2 regions of the Sphaerimonospora cavernae genome follow, and region 1 is predicted to be linked to the other one. Evidence: predicted binding sites of a transcription regulator. Region 1 holds the regulator's gene; the other holds the start of a gene.
What was found. Region 1 encodes HspR, which represses chaperone genes until heat shock. Its sites were predicted from a motif close to ANTTGAGTCNNNNNGACTCAANT; they were not measured.
Positions count from the first base shown of each region.

Region 1 (7,091 bases):
CAGCAGGGCAGGGCCGATGAGGACGTGGTCGAGGCGGAGATCGTCGATGACGAGCCGAAGCAGGAGGGCGGCAGCAAGTGACCCCGCGTGAGAACGGTTCCGAGGAGGGGCCGGTGATCCGCGACAATCGCAAGATCGACCCGGAGACGGGGAAGGTCCGCGAGTCCGCCGACACGCCCGCTGAGAACACGCCCACTGAGAACAGGGCCGCCGGGCAGGAGCCCGGTGAGGAAACGCGGGCCACGGCCCAGGCGGACGCCCAGATGTCGGGTCTCCTCGCCGAGCGCACGGCCGATCTGCAGCGCCTGCAGGCGGAGTACAGCAACTACCGCAAGCGGGTCGAACGGGATCGGGTCGCCGTCAGAGAGCAGGCCACCGCGAGCGTGCTCGCCGAACTCCTGCCGGTGCTCGACGACATCGGCCGGGCTCGCGACCACGGCGAGCTCACCGGAGGTTTCGCCAAGGTGAGCGAGTCGCTGGAGGCGATACTCGGCAAGCTGGGGCTGAGCCCGTACGGCACGAAGGGCGACCCGTTCGACCCGGAGGTGCACGAGGCGCTGATGCACAGCTACTCGTCGGAGGTGACCGAGCCGACGTGCGTCGAGGTCCTCCAGCTCGGATACCGGGCCGGTGACCGCATCCTGCGCCCGGCCCGTGTGGCCGTCGCGGAACCCCCTGAAGGCGAAGCTCCCGGCGGCGCAGCGGAGGCGGCCGGATCGACCGAATCAGCGGAACCCGGCGCGTCCGGCGCTCCGGACGAGAACTGAACACGATGACTCTCCCCCGATCGGCGAAGATCGGGGGAGACAGTCGAGAAACCCGTGCGAAGGATGCGATAGATGAGCACCAAGGACTACTTGGAGAAGGACTACTACGCCGTCCTTGGTGTGCCCAAGAACGCGACGCCTGAGGACATCAAGAAGGCGTACCGGAAGCTCGCCAGGCAGTACCATCCCGACGCCAACCCCGGGAACAAGGAGGCCGAGGAGAAGTTCAAGGGGGTCTCCGAGGCCTACGACGTGCTCTCGGACGCCAAGCGACGCAAGGAGTACGACGAGGCCCGCACGCTGTTCGGTTCGGGCGCCGGTGGCTTCGCCGGAACGGGAGGTCACCGGGGCGGGGGCTTCAACTTCGATCTCGGGGACCTGTTCTCCGGCGGGACCGGCGGTAGCGGCGACCGGATCGGCGACCTGTTCGGTGGGCTTTTCAACCGGGGCGGCGGTGCGCGTACGACCACCACAAGCAGGCCCAGGCGCGGCCAGGACATCGAGTCGGAGGTCACGCTCGCGTTCGGCGAGGCCGTCGACGGAACCACGGTGTCCCTCCGGTTGACCACTGCGGCGGCCTGCCCCGCGTGCTCCGGAACCGGGGCCAAGGCCGGCACCACGCCAAGGGTCTGCCCGACGTGTGAGGGCACCGGGGCCGCCAGCCGCAACCTCGGCAACTTCGCCTTCTCCGAACCCTGCCGCGACTGCCGCGGCCGGGGCCTCCTGGTCGACGATCCCTGTCCTGTTTGCGAAGGCAGCGGTCGCGGCAAGAGCACCCGCACCATTCAGGCCCGCATTCCGGCGGGCGTGGGCGACGGCCAGCGCATCCGGGTCAAGGGCAAGGGCGCGCCGGGGGAGAACGGTGGTCCGGCCGGCGACCTGTACGTGCTGGTCCACGTGAAACCGCACCGGGTGTTCGGCCGCAGCGGCGAGAACCTGACGGTGAACGTCCCGGTCACGTTCCCGGAGGCCGCGCTGGGCGCCGAGATCAAGGTGCCGACGCTCAAGGGTATGCCGGTCACCCTGCGCATCCCCGAGGGCACTCCCAACGGACGGACCTTCCGGGTGCGGGGCCGAGGCACCGCACGCAAGGACGGGACCAAGGGCGACCTGCTGGTCACCGTCCAGGTCGCCGTGCCGCAGCACCTCGACGACAAGGCCCGCTCGGCGCTGGAGGAGTTCCGGGACGCGACTGAGGGCGCCGATCTCCGCGAAGAGTTGATCAAGCAGGCCAGAAGCGAGTGAGCCGATGGATGCGAAGTTCTTCGATCTGTCCGACGACACCCCCGTCTATGTCATCTCGGTAGCCGCCCAGCTCTCCGGGCTGCATCCGCAGACCCTCCGCCAGTACGACCGGCTCGGCCTCGTCAGCCCCGACCGTACGGCGGGCCGCGGCCGGCTCTACTCCACCCGGGACATCCTGCTGCTCCGCGAGGTCCAGAGGCTGTCCCAGGAGCACGGCATAAACCTCGCCGGCATCAAGCGAATCCTCGAGCTCGAGACTGAGAACATGCGGCTGCGTGAGGAGGTCACCCGACTCAGGGGCGAGGTCACCATGATGCGCGCCATCGTGCGCTACGAACTACCACCGGCCTGACGTCCGCGAATCGAGGGGATCGCAACATGGATTACAAGCTGACGCAGAAGAGCCAGGAGGCCCTGTCCGGGGCCGTCCGGCGCGCCGCGGCGGACGGCAACCCGGAGGTGGCGCCCGCTCATCTGCTCGCGACCCTGCTGACCCAGACCGGCGGCGTCGCCGTACCGCTACTGGACGCGGTCGGCGCCGACTGGAAGCGGCTGCGGACGCGGGTGGAGGAAATGCTCGGCAGGTTGCCGAAGGCCCAGGGCGCCACGGTGAGCGCCCCGTCGAGCTCGCGCCAACTCCTCACGGCATTGAACACCGCCGCCCAGCGTGCCAGGCAGCTCGAGGACGAGTACGTCTCGACCGAGCACCTGCTGGTCGGGCTCGCGACCGACGGCGGCCAGGTAGCGGAGTTGCTCAGGGCCGAGGGGGCCGGCCCGGACGCACTGCTCGAGGCGTTCGAGAAGGTACGCGGCCATGCCAGGGTGACCAGTGAGACTCCGGAGGACACCTACCAGGCCCTGGAGAAGTACGGCGTCGACCTCACGGAACGGGCGAGGTCGGGCAAGCTCGACCCGGTGATCGGCCGGGACAGCGAGATCCGCCGCGTCGTCCAGGTGCTGTCACGCCGCACCAAGAACAACCCCGTGCTGATCGGCGAGCCGGGCGTCGGCAAGACCGCCGTGGTCGAGGGCCTGGCCCAGCGGATCGTGGCCGGCGACGTGCCGGAGAGCCTCAGGAACAAGCGACTGGTCGCTCTCGACCTCGGCGCGATGGTCGCCGGCGCGAAGTACCGCGGCGAGTTCGAGGAGCGCCTCAAGGCGGTGCTCAACGAGATCAAGAAGAGTGACGGCCAGATCGTCACGTTCATCGACGAGTTGCACACGGTGGTGGGTGCCGGCGCGGCCGAGGGTGCGATGGACGCGGGCAACATGCTGAAGCCCATGCTGGCCCGCGGTGAGCTGCGCATGATCGGCGCGACCACGCTCGACGAGTACCGCGAGCGCATCGAGAAGGACCCGGCGCTGGAGCGGCGGTTCCAGCAGGTCTACGTCGGCGAGCCGACGGTCGAGGACACGATCGCGATCCTGCGCGGTCTCAAGGGGCGCTACGAGGCGCACCACCAGGTGCAGATCTCCGACAGCGCGCTGGTGGCCGCCGCTACGCTGTCCGACCGGTACGTCACCGCACGGTTCCTCCCGGACAAGGCGATCGACCTGGTCGACGAGTCGATGTCACGACTGCGCATGGAGATCGACTCGCGACCCGTGGAGATCGACCAGCTCCAGCGAAGCGTCGACCGCCTCAAGATGGAGGAGCTCGCGCTCACCAAGGAGACCGACGAAGCGAGCCGTCAGCGCCTGGAGAAGCTCCGCGAGGAGCTGGCCAACCAGCAGGAGGAGCTGAACGGCCTGGTGCACCGCTGGGAGCGGGAGAAGGCCGGGCTCAACAAGGTCGGCGAGTTGAAGAAGCAGCTCGACGAGGCACGCGGCGCGGCCGAGCGGGCGCAGCGCGACGGCGACTTCGAGGCTGCCTCCCGACTGATGTACGGCGAGGTGCCACGGCTGGAGAAGGAACTCGCGGAGGCCACCGAACTCGCGGAGAATAGGGGGGCGGCGGAGGCCGAGCCCGAACCCATGGTCAAGGAGGAGGTCGGCCCCGACGACATCGCGGAAGTGATCTCGTCGTGGACCGGGATCCCCGCCGGCCGCCTACTGGAGGGCGAGACCGCCAAGCTGCTCCGGATGGAGGATGAGCTGGGCAGACGCCTGATCGGCCAGCAGCAGGCCGTTCAGGCCGTCTCCAACGCGGTGCGTCGGGCCCGGGCCGGCATCGCCGACCCCGACCGCCCGACCGGCTCGTTCCTCTTCCTCGGCCCGACCGGCGTCGGCAAGACCGAGCTGGCCAAGGCGCTCGCGGAGTTCCTGTTCGACGACGAGCGGGCGATGACCCGGATCGACATGAGCGAGTACGGCGAGAAGCACAGCGTCGCGCGGCTCGTCGGGGCGCCACCCGGATATGTCGGTTATGAGGAGGGTGGCCAGCTCACCGAGGCCGTCCGCCGCAGGCCGTACACCGTAGTGCTCCTCGATGAGATCGAGAAGGCACACCCGGAGGTCTTCGACATCCTCCTGCAGGTGCTCGACGACGGCCGGCTAACCGACGGCCAGGGCCGTACGGTCGACTTCCGCAACGCGATCCTGATCCTCACCTCCAACATCGGCTCGCAGTTCCTCGTCGATCCAAAGCTGGAGACCGAAGCCAGGCGCGAGGCCGTGATGGCCGCGGTCCGCGGGGCGTTCAAACCGGAGTTCCTCAACCGGCTCGACGATGTCATCCTGTTCGACACGCTTGGCACCGAGGAACTGTCCCAGATCGTGGACCTGCAGGTCTCCCGGCTCGCCGCGAGGCTGGCCGACCGGCGGCTGACGCTGACCGTGACGCCCGCAGCCTGCGACTGGCTGGCGCTGACGGGCTACGACCCGCTGTACGGCGCCCGCCCGCTGCGGCGGCTGATCCAGTCCGCGATCGGGGACAAGCTCGCCAAGGAGTTGTTGTCGGGAGCGATCCGCGACGGCGACGAGGTAATAGTCGACTCTGATCCGGCAGGTGACACGCTCAGCATCCGGGCCGTTCGGTAAGGTCTTCGCCACCATTACGGCAAGCCGACCCCGCCCAATCCCCCCGCTGCTACTTTCGGCGTTCGTTGGACTACCCAAAGCGATCAGGGGGACGTGGATGTCCAGGACGACACGAAGTAGACGAGGGCGGTGCATCGCGCTGGCGGCGGTGACCGCGGGGGTGAGCTGGCTCACAACCGGCCCGGCGATGGCGGGACCGGCGTCGGCGGCAGGCGACGGTGCGACCGCTGCCCTCGTCTGCGGGTCGGAGTCAGGCAGCAAGCAGGCGGCGAGCAACCCGACCAGCCTCACCCCGGACGGGCTCACCCTGCACGAGCTCACCCCGAGCGACCTCACCACCCTCGCCCCGGCCGCCGGGGTGCTGAGCATCACCGACGCCGCCGGCGCAGCGGCGGGCCAGGGCATGCGTTCGCTCCCCGATCGGCCCGCCACCACACTCCCTGCCGGGATCACACCGGCTTCCCCGACGCTCAAAGACCTGACTCCCGCCGGTGGCACCGCCGTCCTCCCAGCGGCGAGGGCCGGGGTCATGCCGATCCTCGCCGCGGCGCCCAGCCGTCCGGCCGTTTCCAACGCAGTCTGCCTGCCGGCCACCCCCATGTCCGCGATCCAGCGTCACCCGCGCCCGCACAATCGCGTGCACCCCATGACCGAGACGAACCCGGAACGGCACCGGCACCCGAATCCGGGCCGGCCACAGGCGCCGGACAGATCACAGACGCAGACGGGCGCCAACGCGGCCGGTCCCGTGAGCACGACCGATGCCCGGACTCCGGCCGGGGCCGCCAACCGGCCGCACGGACGCACAGAGGGACGCCGTCACAAGGCGGACGCGCGTACAGCGGGGGCACTGCCTGGGCAGGCGCAGGACCGCCCGCGCCGCAGGAACCGGGGCGGACATTCGCAGCCTGAGACGATGCGCCCGCACCAGCAGGGGGGCGTGAACCAGGCCCAGGACACCGGCGGGCAGCGGAACGCAACCCGGCCCGCCCCGCGGCAGGCACGCCCCGCCCAGCCGGGCACGGTCCGGCCGGGTACGGCCCAGACCCCCGCGCAAACGGGCGCGGCCCAGCCGGGTACGGCCCAGCCCCCCGCGCAAACGGGCGCGGCCCAGCCGGGCGCCGCTCACAACAAGCGACAGCGCCGCCACCAACCGAACGGACAGACGGGACACACGGCACCTGCCTCCACCTCGACATCCTCCGGCTCGGCGCCGGCACCGCGCCGGGTCAAGCGCGAGGGCAGGGTGCAGGAGAGCAGGATGCATGAGGGCCGGGTGTACCCGAAGGCGGTGACGGAGCAGCTGGGCACCGCGTCATCGACCCCCGGCGACATCACCACTCCCGCCCTGGCGTCGGCCACCGCGACGGGCTCCTTGGCCGACCTCGCCGGCGCAGCCGGCCGGAAGCTCCTCCCCTAGTCCAACTCCAACCGAACGCAAGCAGAATGAAAGGGGCCGTTTCACACGGCCCCTTTCGTATGCCCCTACCTGTCTGCTCCCTCGCAACGGTCAGCAGAGCAGGGCGTCGAGGTCATCCTCGGGCAGGCCGAGATCGACCCGAATGCGGTAACGGGCGCGCAGCAGGGCCTCCCTGATCGTGATTCCGGAGGGGCAGGCCAGCACCCCCTCGGTCGCCCACTCAAGGGCGGCGTCCAGGTCGTCGTAGGCCGCCAACGTCTCGGCGACGGTGAGCGCGGTGGCCGGATTCCAGCCGCCGGCCCTGACCTCGGCGATCACTTTCCGGGCTTCCTCGGCGTGACCCAGCTCGAACAGGGTGTCCGCGACCCCGGCACGGGGATCGACCGAGACCTCTCCCCCGTCTTCGATCGCGCCGCGGAACCGGTCGAGGGCGATCTCGGGCCGACCTGCCTGACGCCACTCCTCGGCGGCGAGGACGAGGATCGCCGCCCTCGACATCTCACCGGACTCGTATCCCTGCGCCAGCGCGTCGAGCCGACTTGCGAGGGCACCATGGTCATCGAGCAGCAAGGCCTGGTCGAGCAGTCGGTCCACCTGCTCCCGCGTCACGTGTGCCACACAGCCGAGGCTACCCAGGTGGGTCCATCTTCGCAGGACAACGGCAGGCATTCACGAAGCAA
Region 1 is NZ_JBHMQT010000053.1:39,613-46,703, reverse strand. It holds gene dnaK (molecular chaperone DnaK) at 1-81, shown strand, start outside; gene grpE (nucleotide exchange factor GrpE) at 78-767, shown strand; gene dnaJ (molecular chaperone DnaJ) at 840-2,012, shown strand; gene ACFHYQ_RS23370 (heat shock protein transcriptional repressor HspR) at 2,017-2,364, shown strand; gene clpB (ATP-dependent chaperone ClpB) at 2,391-4,991, shown strand; gene ACFHYQ_RS23360 (hypothetical protein) at 5,089-6,411, shown strand; gene ACFHYQ_RS23355 (hypothetical protein) at 6,502-7,029, opposite strand.

Region 2 (7,091 bases), on a different contig from region 1:
CGGGAAGGGACAGAAGCCGTACATCGCCCTTATTCCGGCATCTCGTACCGCCGTCAGCCGTCGCCAAGGGCCCGGTAGGGGTCGCGCAGCGGCTGCACCCGGGCGGCGAAGTCCTCCTTGATGGCCGCCATCTTCGCCCCCGGCGCGTAGAAGCGTCCCTTGGTCTCGCCGTACGGCTGCAGCCACCCCTCGGCGACGAGCTCGCGCAGGTCGCGGGCGGCCTGGCCCTGGCTGAGCCCCTCGTCGGCCTGGTACATGCCGCGGCGCAGCCGCCGGGACACGAACACCTGGTAGAGCGCGGAGACCGTGCGCGGATGCAGCCCCTCGGCGTCGGTCCGCTCCTCCAGCAGCGTCCACACCTCACCGGCCTCGGCGAGCCTGCGCCGCACCCGCTGGGCCTGCATGTGATGGCAGCGCAGCACGAACCGCACCCAGGGCAGTGTGTCGCCGTGCGGGCTCCATCTCCTCCCCCCGACCGCCCCCAGCACTCGGTAGTAGTCGAAGGTGATCTCTCCTTCGCCCAGCCACTCCTCAATCGAGCAGAACTCCGGTGTGGTGATCCCGTCGCGGCCGAGGACGAGCGTCTGCAGCGCGCGCGACGTGCGTCCGTTGCCGTCCCGCCACGGATGGATCTTCACGAGGTTGAAGTGCGCCATCGCGCCGCGGACGTAGCTCGGCGCGTCGAGGTCGCCGTTGTTCAGCCAGTCCACCAGCTCGTCCAGCAGCTCCGGCACGGCCTGATGATCCGGCCCCTCGTAGACGACCTCACCGGTGGCGGAGTTGCGGATGTAGATCCCGCCGGGCCGTACGGTGCCCGGCGTCTTGCCGACATGATGGCCGATGATCGCGAAGTTCAGCCCGTGCAGCAGGCCCGCGTCGAACCGGAACGTCCACGCTTTGGCCAGCACATTGACATACGTCAGCGCCCGCTGATAGCCGACGATCTCCTTCGCCACCGAATCGGAGGTGTCCAGCGGCTCCTCTCCGGACATGATCGACTCGATGTCCTCGACGCTGGCCCGGTAGCCCTCGATCGAGTTCGACCCCTGGATCGCCCGCGCCTGCAGTTGGCGGCGCAGCTGGCCGTCCCAGCGGTGGGGCTCGGCCAGCCGGTACTTCAGGTCCGTGCGCATCTCCTCGATCTCCGCGAGGACCTTCTCGTCGATCCCGTCGAGCACGGGTGTGCCGTACAGCATGCCGCCATGACAGCACAGACGAATCATTCAGTCAAATCAAAGAATTATTTGCTCATCTTGTCCCGATTTGTGCCGACAGGGCTGGTCAGGCCGCGGCCGGGTGGGCCGCCGACGCCGGGGTCAGCGCGATCTTGAGCACCTCCCTGACGTCGCTCACCGCGTGGACGGTGAGGTCGGCCAGCACCTCGGCGGGCACGTCGTCCAGGTCGGGCTCGTTGCGCGCCGGGATGAGCACGGTGGTGATCCCGGCCCGGTGCGCGGCCAGCAGCTTCTGCTTGACCCCGCCGATCGGCAGGACCCGACCGGTGAGGGAGACCTCGCCGGTCATCGCCACGTCGCCGCGGACCGGGTGGCCCGACAGCAGCGAGGCGAGGGCCGTGGTCATCGTGACGCCCGCCGACGGCCCGTCCTTCGGCACCGCGCCCGCCGGGACGTGGACGTGCACGGACCTGTCCTTCAGCGAGCCGACCGGCAGCTCCAACTCGGCTCCCCGCGACCGCAGATAGGACAGGGCGATCCGCGCCGACTCCTTCATCACGTCGCCGAGCTGACCGGTCAGCGTGACCCCGGTCCCTCCGGTCTCCGGGTCGGCCAGCGAGGCCTCCACATACAGGACGTCACCGCCGGCGCCGGTGACCGCGAGGCCGGTCGCCACGCCCGGCACCGCCGTACGCTGCCGGGCCTCCGGCAGGGACGACTCGGGCACGTGGCGCGGCCGGCCCAGGTAGGAGACCAGGTCGTCGGTGGTGACCTCGACCGGCGGCTCGGCCTCGCCGAGGGCGGCCTTGGCCGTCACCTTGCGCAGGATCCGGGCGATCGACCGCTCCAGCGAGCGGACGCCTGCCTCGCGGGTGTACTCCCCCGCCAGGCGGCGCAGCGCGGCGTCCTCCACCGACACGTCCTCGGCGGTGAGCCCGGCCTGCTCCAGCTGGCGCGGCAGCAGGTGGTCGCGGGCGATGGCCACCTTCTCGTCCTCGGTGTAACCGTCGAGTGTGACGATCTCCATGCGGTCCAGCAGCGGGCCGGGCACCTGCTCCAGCACGTTGGCCGTGGCGAGGAACAGCACGTCGCTGAGGTCGAGCTCGACCTCCAGATAGTGGTCACGGAAGGTGTGGTTCTGCGCCGGGTCGAGCACCTCCAGCAGCGCCGCCGTCGGATCGCCCCGATAGTCGGCCCCGACCTTGTCGATCTCGTCGAGCAGCACGACCGGGTTCATCGAGCCCGCCTCGCGGACGGCCCGGACGATGCGGCCGGGCAGCGCGCCGACGTACGTGCGCCGGTGGCCGCGGATCTCCGCCTCGTCGCGCACGCCGCCGAGCGCGACCCGGACGAACTTCCGCCCCATGGCTCGGGCGACCGACTCGCCGAGCGAGGTCTTGCCGACGCCGGGCGGGCCGGCCAGGGCGAGCACCGCGCCGCCGCGCCGGCCGCCCACCACACCGAGGCCCCGGTCGGCCCGGCGCTTGCGGACGGCGAGGTACTCCACGACCCGGTCCTTCACGTCGTCGAGGCCGGTGTGATCGGCGTCGAGCACCGCGCGGGCGCCGGCGATGTCGTACTCGTCATCCGTCCGAACGTTCCAGGGGATGTCGAGGACGGTGTCGAGCCAGGTGCGGATCCAGCCGCTCTCGGGAGCCTGGTCGGAGGTCCGCTCCAGCCTGCCGACCTCCTCGATCGCGGCCTCCCTGACCTTCTCCGGCAGGTCGGCGGCCTCGATCCGCGACCGGTAGTCCTCCTCCTCTCCGGAGGGCTCTCCGTTCAGCTCGGCCAGCTCCTTGCGCACGGCGGCGAGCTGCTGGCGGAGCAGGAACTCCCGCTGCTGCTTCTCCATGCCCTCCTGGACGTCCTTGCGGATGGTCTCGGCGACGTCCAGCTCGGCCAGGTGGTCGCGGGCCCAGCCGACGAGCCGCTCCAGCCGCTCGGCGGGGTCGGGGGTCTCCAGCAGGAGCTGCTTCTGCGGCGTGGACAGCCAGGGCGCGTAGCCGGCACTGTCGGCGAGGACGGCCGGATCGTCGATCTGATTCACCGCGTCGACGACCTGCCACGCGCCGCGCTTCTGCAGGATCGTCGTGGTGAGCGCCTTGTACTCCTTGGCGAGCTCCTCCGCTCTGGGACTGGAGGCCACCCCTTCGAGCACCTCGGCCTCCACCCACAGCGCGGCGCCGGGCCCGGTGGTGCCGGTGCCGACGCGCATCCGGTCCACGGCACGGACCACGGCGGCCGGCTCTCCGCCGGGTAACCTTCCGACCTGCTCGATCACCGCCGACACCCCGATCGCGCCGTACCGGCCGTCCAGACGGGGCACGAGGAGCACCGTGCTCTCACCGCCGGCCCGCGCCGCGTCCACGGCCGCGCGCACCTCGGCGGCCGACAGGTCGAGCGGAACCACCATGCCGGGCAGGACGACCGCGTCGTCCAGCGGGAGAACGGGAAGGATCTGGGTCATGAGCACTCCCATGAGTTGAGTTATGTCGACTCAACTAACAGGAGCCTCGGCGTGTTCCATCTTTTGCGCCAGTTCGCTGCGAGCGATCGTAATCGTGTAATCACGGGTGATGGCCGAGGCCCGTCCCGAGTCCCGCCGGGAGACCGGGGATGTCCCCGTGCCCGTGGGCCGACGGTCAGGCGAGGAGCGGTTTGAGCTCCTCGCGGAGGGTCTGCCCGTCGCGGAAGTGGACGCCGTGGACGCCCACGGCCCGGGCTGCGGCGACGTTCTCGGTGCGGTCGTCGACGAAGACGACGTCCCCGGCCGGCACTCCCAACTCCTCGATCACCTTGAGATAGATCTCCGCGTCGGGCTTCACCATGCCCATCCGGCCGCTGTAGAAGCGCGGGCCGATCGGAGCCAGGAACGGCAGCGGGTCGATCCCGTCCGCGACGCAGATCGGCGCGTTGGACAGCAGCGCCATCGGCACTCCCTGCCCGGCCAGCTCCTCGATCACCGCCGCGGTGTCCTCGTTGGGGCGCGACCAGCTCGCCACGTCCAGCGCGACCACGCGATCGAGTTCTTCTCCGGTCACCGGCCTGGCGTACACGAACGACCAGTACGCCCCGGGATCGAGGGTGGCGCGGTCGAAGTCGAGGCGGGCCGCCCAGTAGCGCTCCTCGAAACCGGGCGCACCTTCTGTCTCAGGCCCGTCCAGCAGAGCGGTCAGCCGGGCGACGTCCGCCTCGGCCTGGGGCAGGGAGATGACATTGCCGTAGTCGAAAAGAACAATCTTCATGATTGTTCGATCATAACCTCTGTTCGTTTCGCAGGACATACGGCTTCAGATAATCGTTGACCACTCCGCAGCCGAGGTAGTTGCGCACAGTATGGAAGTCCAGCGCATCGATATTGCAGGTCAGGTCGCGCTCGACACCCTCGAAGCAGCCGCCCAGATCCGACGGGATGGCCGCGATGTCGTCCTTGTCGGCGACGTTGATCCAACGGCGGACACCGGGCGGCCGGGTGCCCCGCCCGTTCAAGGGGGCGGGCAGCAGCCGCTCGAAGACGACGTTCCGCATGCCGAGCGGGCTGCCCAGCGTGATCAGCAGCTCGACCTCCAGCTCCGGCTGCGCCCACAGCGCCTCATACGTCACCACGCTGCCGAGCGAATGTGCGATCACGACCCGGGGCGCACGCCGCCGGATCGTGTCGGCCACCGCGTCGCGGGCGCGGCTCCGCGGGTCGCCGCCGCCGAGATAGGCGGCGACCTCGGGACAGAAGCTCTCGGCGAAGCGCACCGCGCGCGGGCCGAGGGAGTCCAGCAGCCACCCGGTCAGCCGGTGGACCACACCGGTCAGCGATTCCCCGGCCGCGGCCGCGCCGCGCAGCCGCCCGTCCAGCTGTGCCGCCCAGTCGGCGAACACGAGCCTGGCCGGCGCCCCCATCTGCTTCAACTCCAGCTGCTTCAACGACCGTGCCGGGCCCGGTGACAGGGCGGCAGGGCGCAGATGATGGGCGTAGTAGGCGATCTCGGAGAAGTACTCACCGTTTCCCCGGCCGATTCCCCTGCCGAGCCCCTTGCCCAGGTAGCCGTTCCACTTGCGCCGCATGGCCTCGGCCGCGCTCCCCGGTGAGCCGCCGGCCTCCTCGTAGTAGCGGTACTTCCCGATGCCGTGGACTCCGACGATCATGTTGCGGCAGCCGCCTTCCCTGGGTCGTACCGATCTCGCGCCACTCTGCACCAGCGGGTGGACCGCGACAACCTCAAGCCCGATCGAGGCGGTAAATGAGGGGCGGAAACGGCTTCACGGGGATAAATTGGCTACCTGTCGATCCAGTCGACCTGACAACCCAATGGAGAGAGGATCATGCCAGGCCCGTTGCACATCCGCGGCTCGGTCGTCATTCCCGAGGCCGAACTCGCCTGGCGCTTCTCGCGATCCTCCGGCCCCGGCGGCCAGGGCGTCAACACCACCGACAGCCGGGTCGAGCTGAGCTTCGACGTGGCGGCCACGACCGCGCTCGGGCCGGCCCTCAAGGCCCGCGCCCTCGACCGGCTCGCCTCCCGTCTCGTCGACGGCGTGATGACCGTGGCGGCCTCCGAGCACCGCTCGCAACTGCGCAACCGCGAGGCCGCGCGAGCACGGCTGGCACACCTGCTACGTGAGGCGATCGCGCCACCCCCGAGGAAACGCCGTCCGACCGCACCCTCCAAGGGCTCGATCGAACGGCGCCTCGCCGCCAAGAAGCACCGCTCCGACCTCAAACGCCTGCGCCGTACGACCGACTGACCGACGTGATGCGGCTTCAGACGAGGTCGACGAGGTCGGCCACGGAGTCGACGACCTGGGAGGGCCGGAAGGGGTAGCGGTCGATCTGGTCCTTCTGCGTCACCCCGGTGAGCACGAGGAACGTGTGCAGGCCCGCCTCCATGCCGCAGACCACGTCGGTGTCCATTCGGTCGCCGATCATCGCGGTGCTCTCGCTGTGCGCGTCGATCCGGTTGAGCGCGCTGCGCATCATCATCGGGTTCGGCTTGCCCACGAAGTACGGCTCCACTCCGGTCGCCTTCGTGATCATCGCGGCGACCGCGCCGCACGCGGGCAGCGATCCCTCGTGCGAGGGCCCGATCGGGTCGGGGTTGGTGGCGATGAACCGCGCGCCGTTCTCGATCAGTCGGATCGCCCGCGTTATCGAGGTGAAGCTGTAGGTCCTGGTCTCGCCGAGCACGACATAGTCGGGATCAAGATCTGTCAGCACATATCCGCATTGGTGCAGCGCGGTGGTGAGCCCCGCTTCGCCGATCACATAGGCCGAGCCGTCCGGCCGCTGGTCGGCCAGGAACTGGGCGGTGGCCAGGGCGGATGTCCAGATCGCCTCCGGCGGCACCTCCAGACCCGCCGCGCGCAGCCGTACGGACAGGTCGCGAGGCGTGTAGATCGAGTTGTTGGTCAGCACGAGGAACCGCTTCCCCGACTCGCGCAGCCGCTTGATGAACTCGTCCGCCCCCGGGACCGGGTGCCCCTCGTGGACCAGAACGCCGTCCATGTCGGACAGCCACGACTCGATCGGCTTTCGCTCGCTCATGGGTCCAAGGATGACAGCTCCCACCCATCCCAGACGAATCAGACAGAACACCCCTGTTGGAATTTTCAGTTGACCTTCCGGGTTGCCGCAACCATGAGCGTTGACACCATCCGCGGCGTGCCGCGCGGGACCGCCACGGTGCCGCTGTCGATCCTCGAACTCGCGACCGTCGGCGAGGGCGGCACCCCGGCCGAGGCGCTGGGCGTCGCCACCGAACTGGCCCGGCGCGCCGAGGAGTGGGGCTACCACCGCATCTGGGTGGCCGAGCACCACGGGATGCCGGGGGTGGCGAGCTCCTCGCCGGCGGTGCTCATCGCGCATCTGGCCGCCGCCACCCGCACGATCCGGATCGGTTCCGGCGGGGTGATGCAGCCCAACCA
Region 2 is NZ_JBHMQT010000057.1:101,904-108,994, forward strand. It holds gene ACFHYQ_RS25360 (Fic family protein) at 54-1,196, opposite strand; gene lon (endopeptidase La) at 1,282-3,642, opposite strand; gene ACFHYQ_RS25370 (HAD family hydrolase) at 3,818-4,420, opposite strand; gene ACFHYQ_RS25375 (hypothetical protein) at 4,431-5,315, opposite strand; gene arfB (alternative ribosome rescue aminoacyl-tRNA hydrolase ArfB) at 5,493-5,915, shown strand; gene ACFHYQ_RS25385 (HAD-IIA family hydrolase) at 5,932-6,711, opposite strand; gene ACFHYQ_RS25390 (LLM class flavin-dependent oxidoreductase) at 6,805-7,091, shown strand, end outside.
Region 2: the regulator HspR is predicted to act here: its motif matches at 3,656-3,678, upstream of lon (endopeptidase La).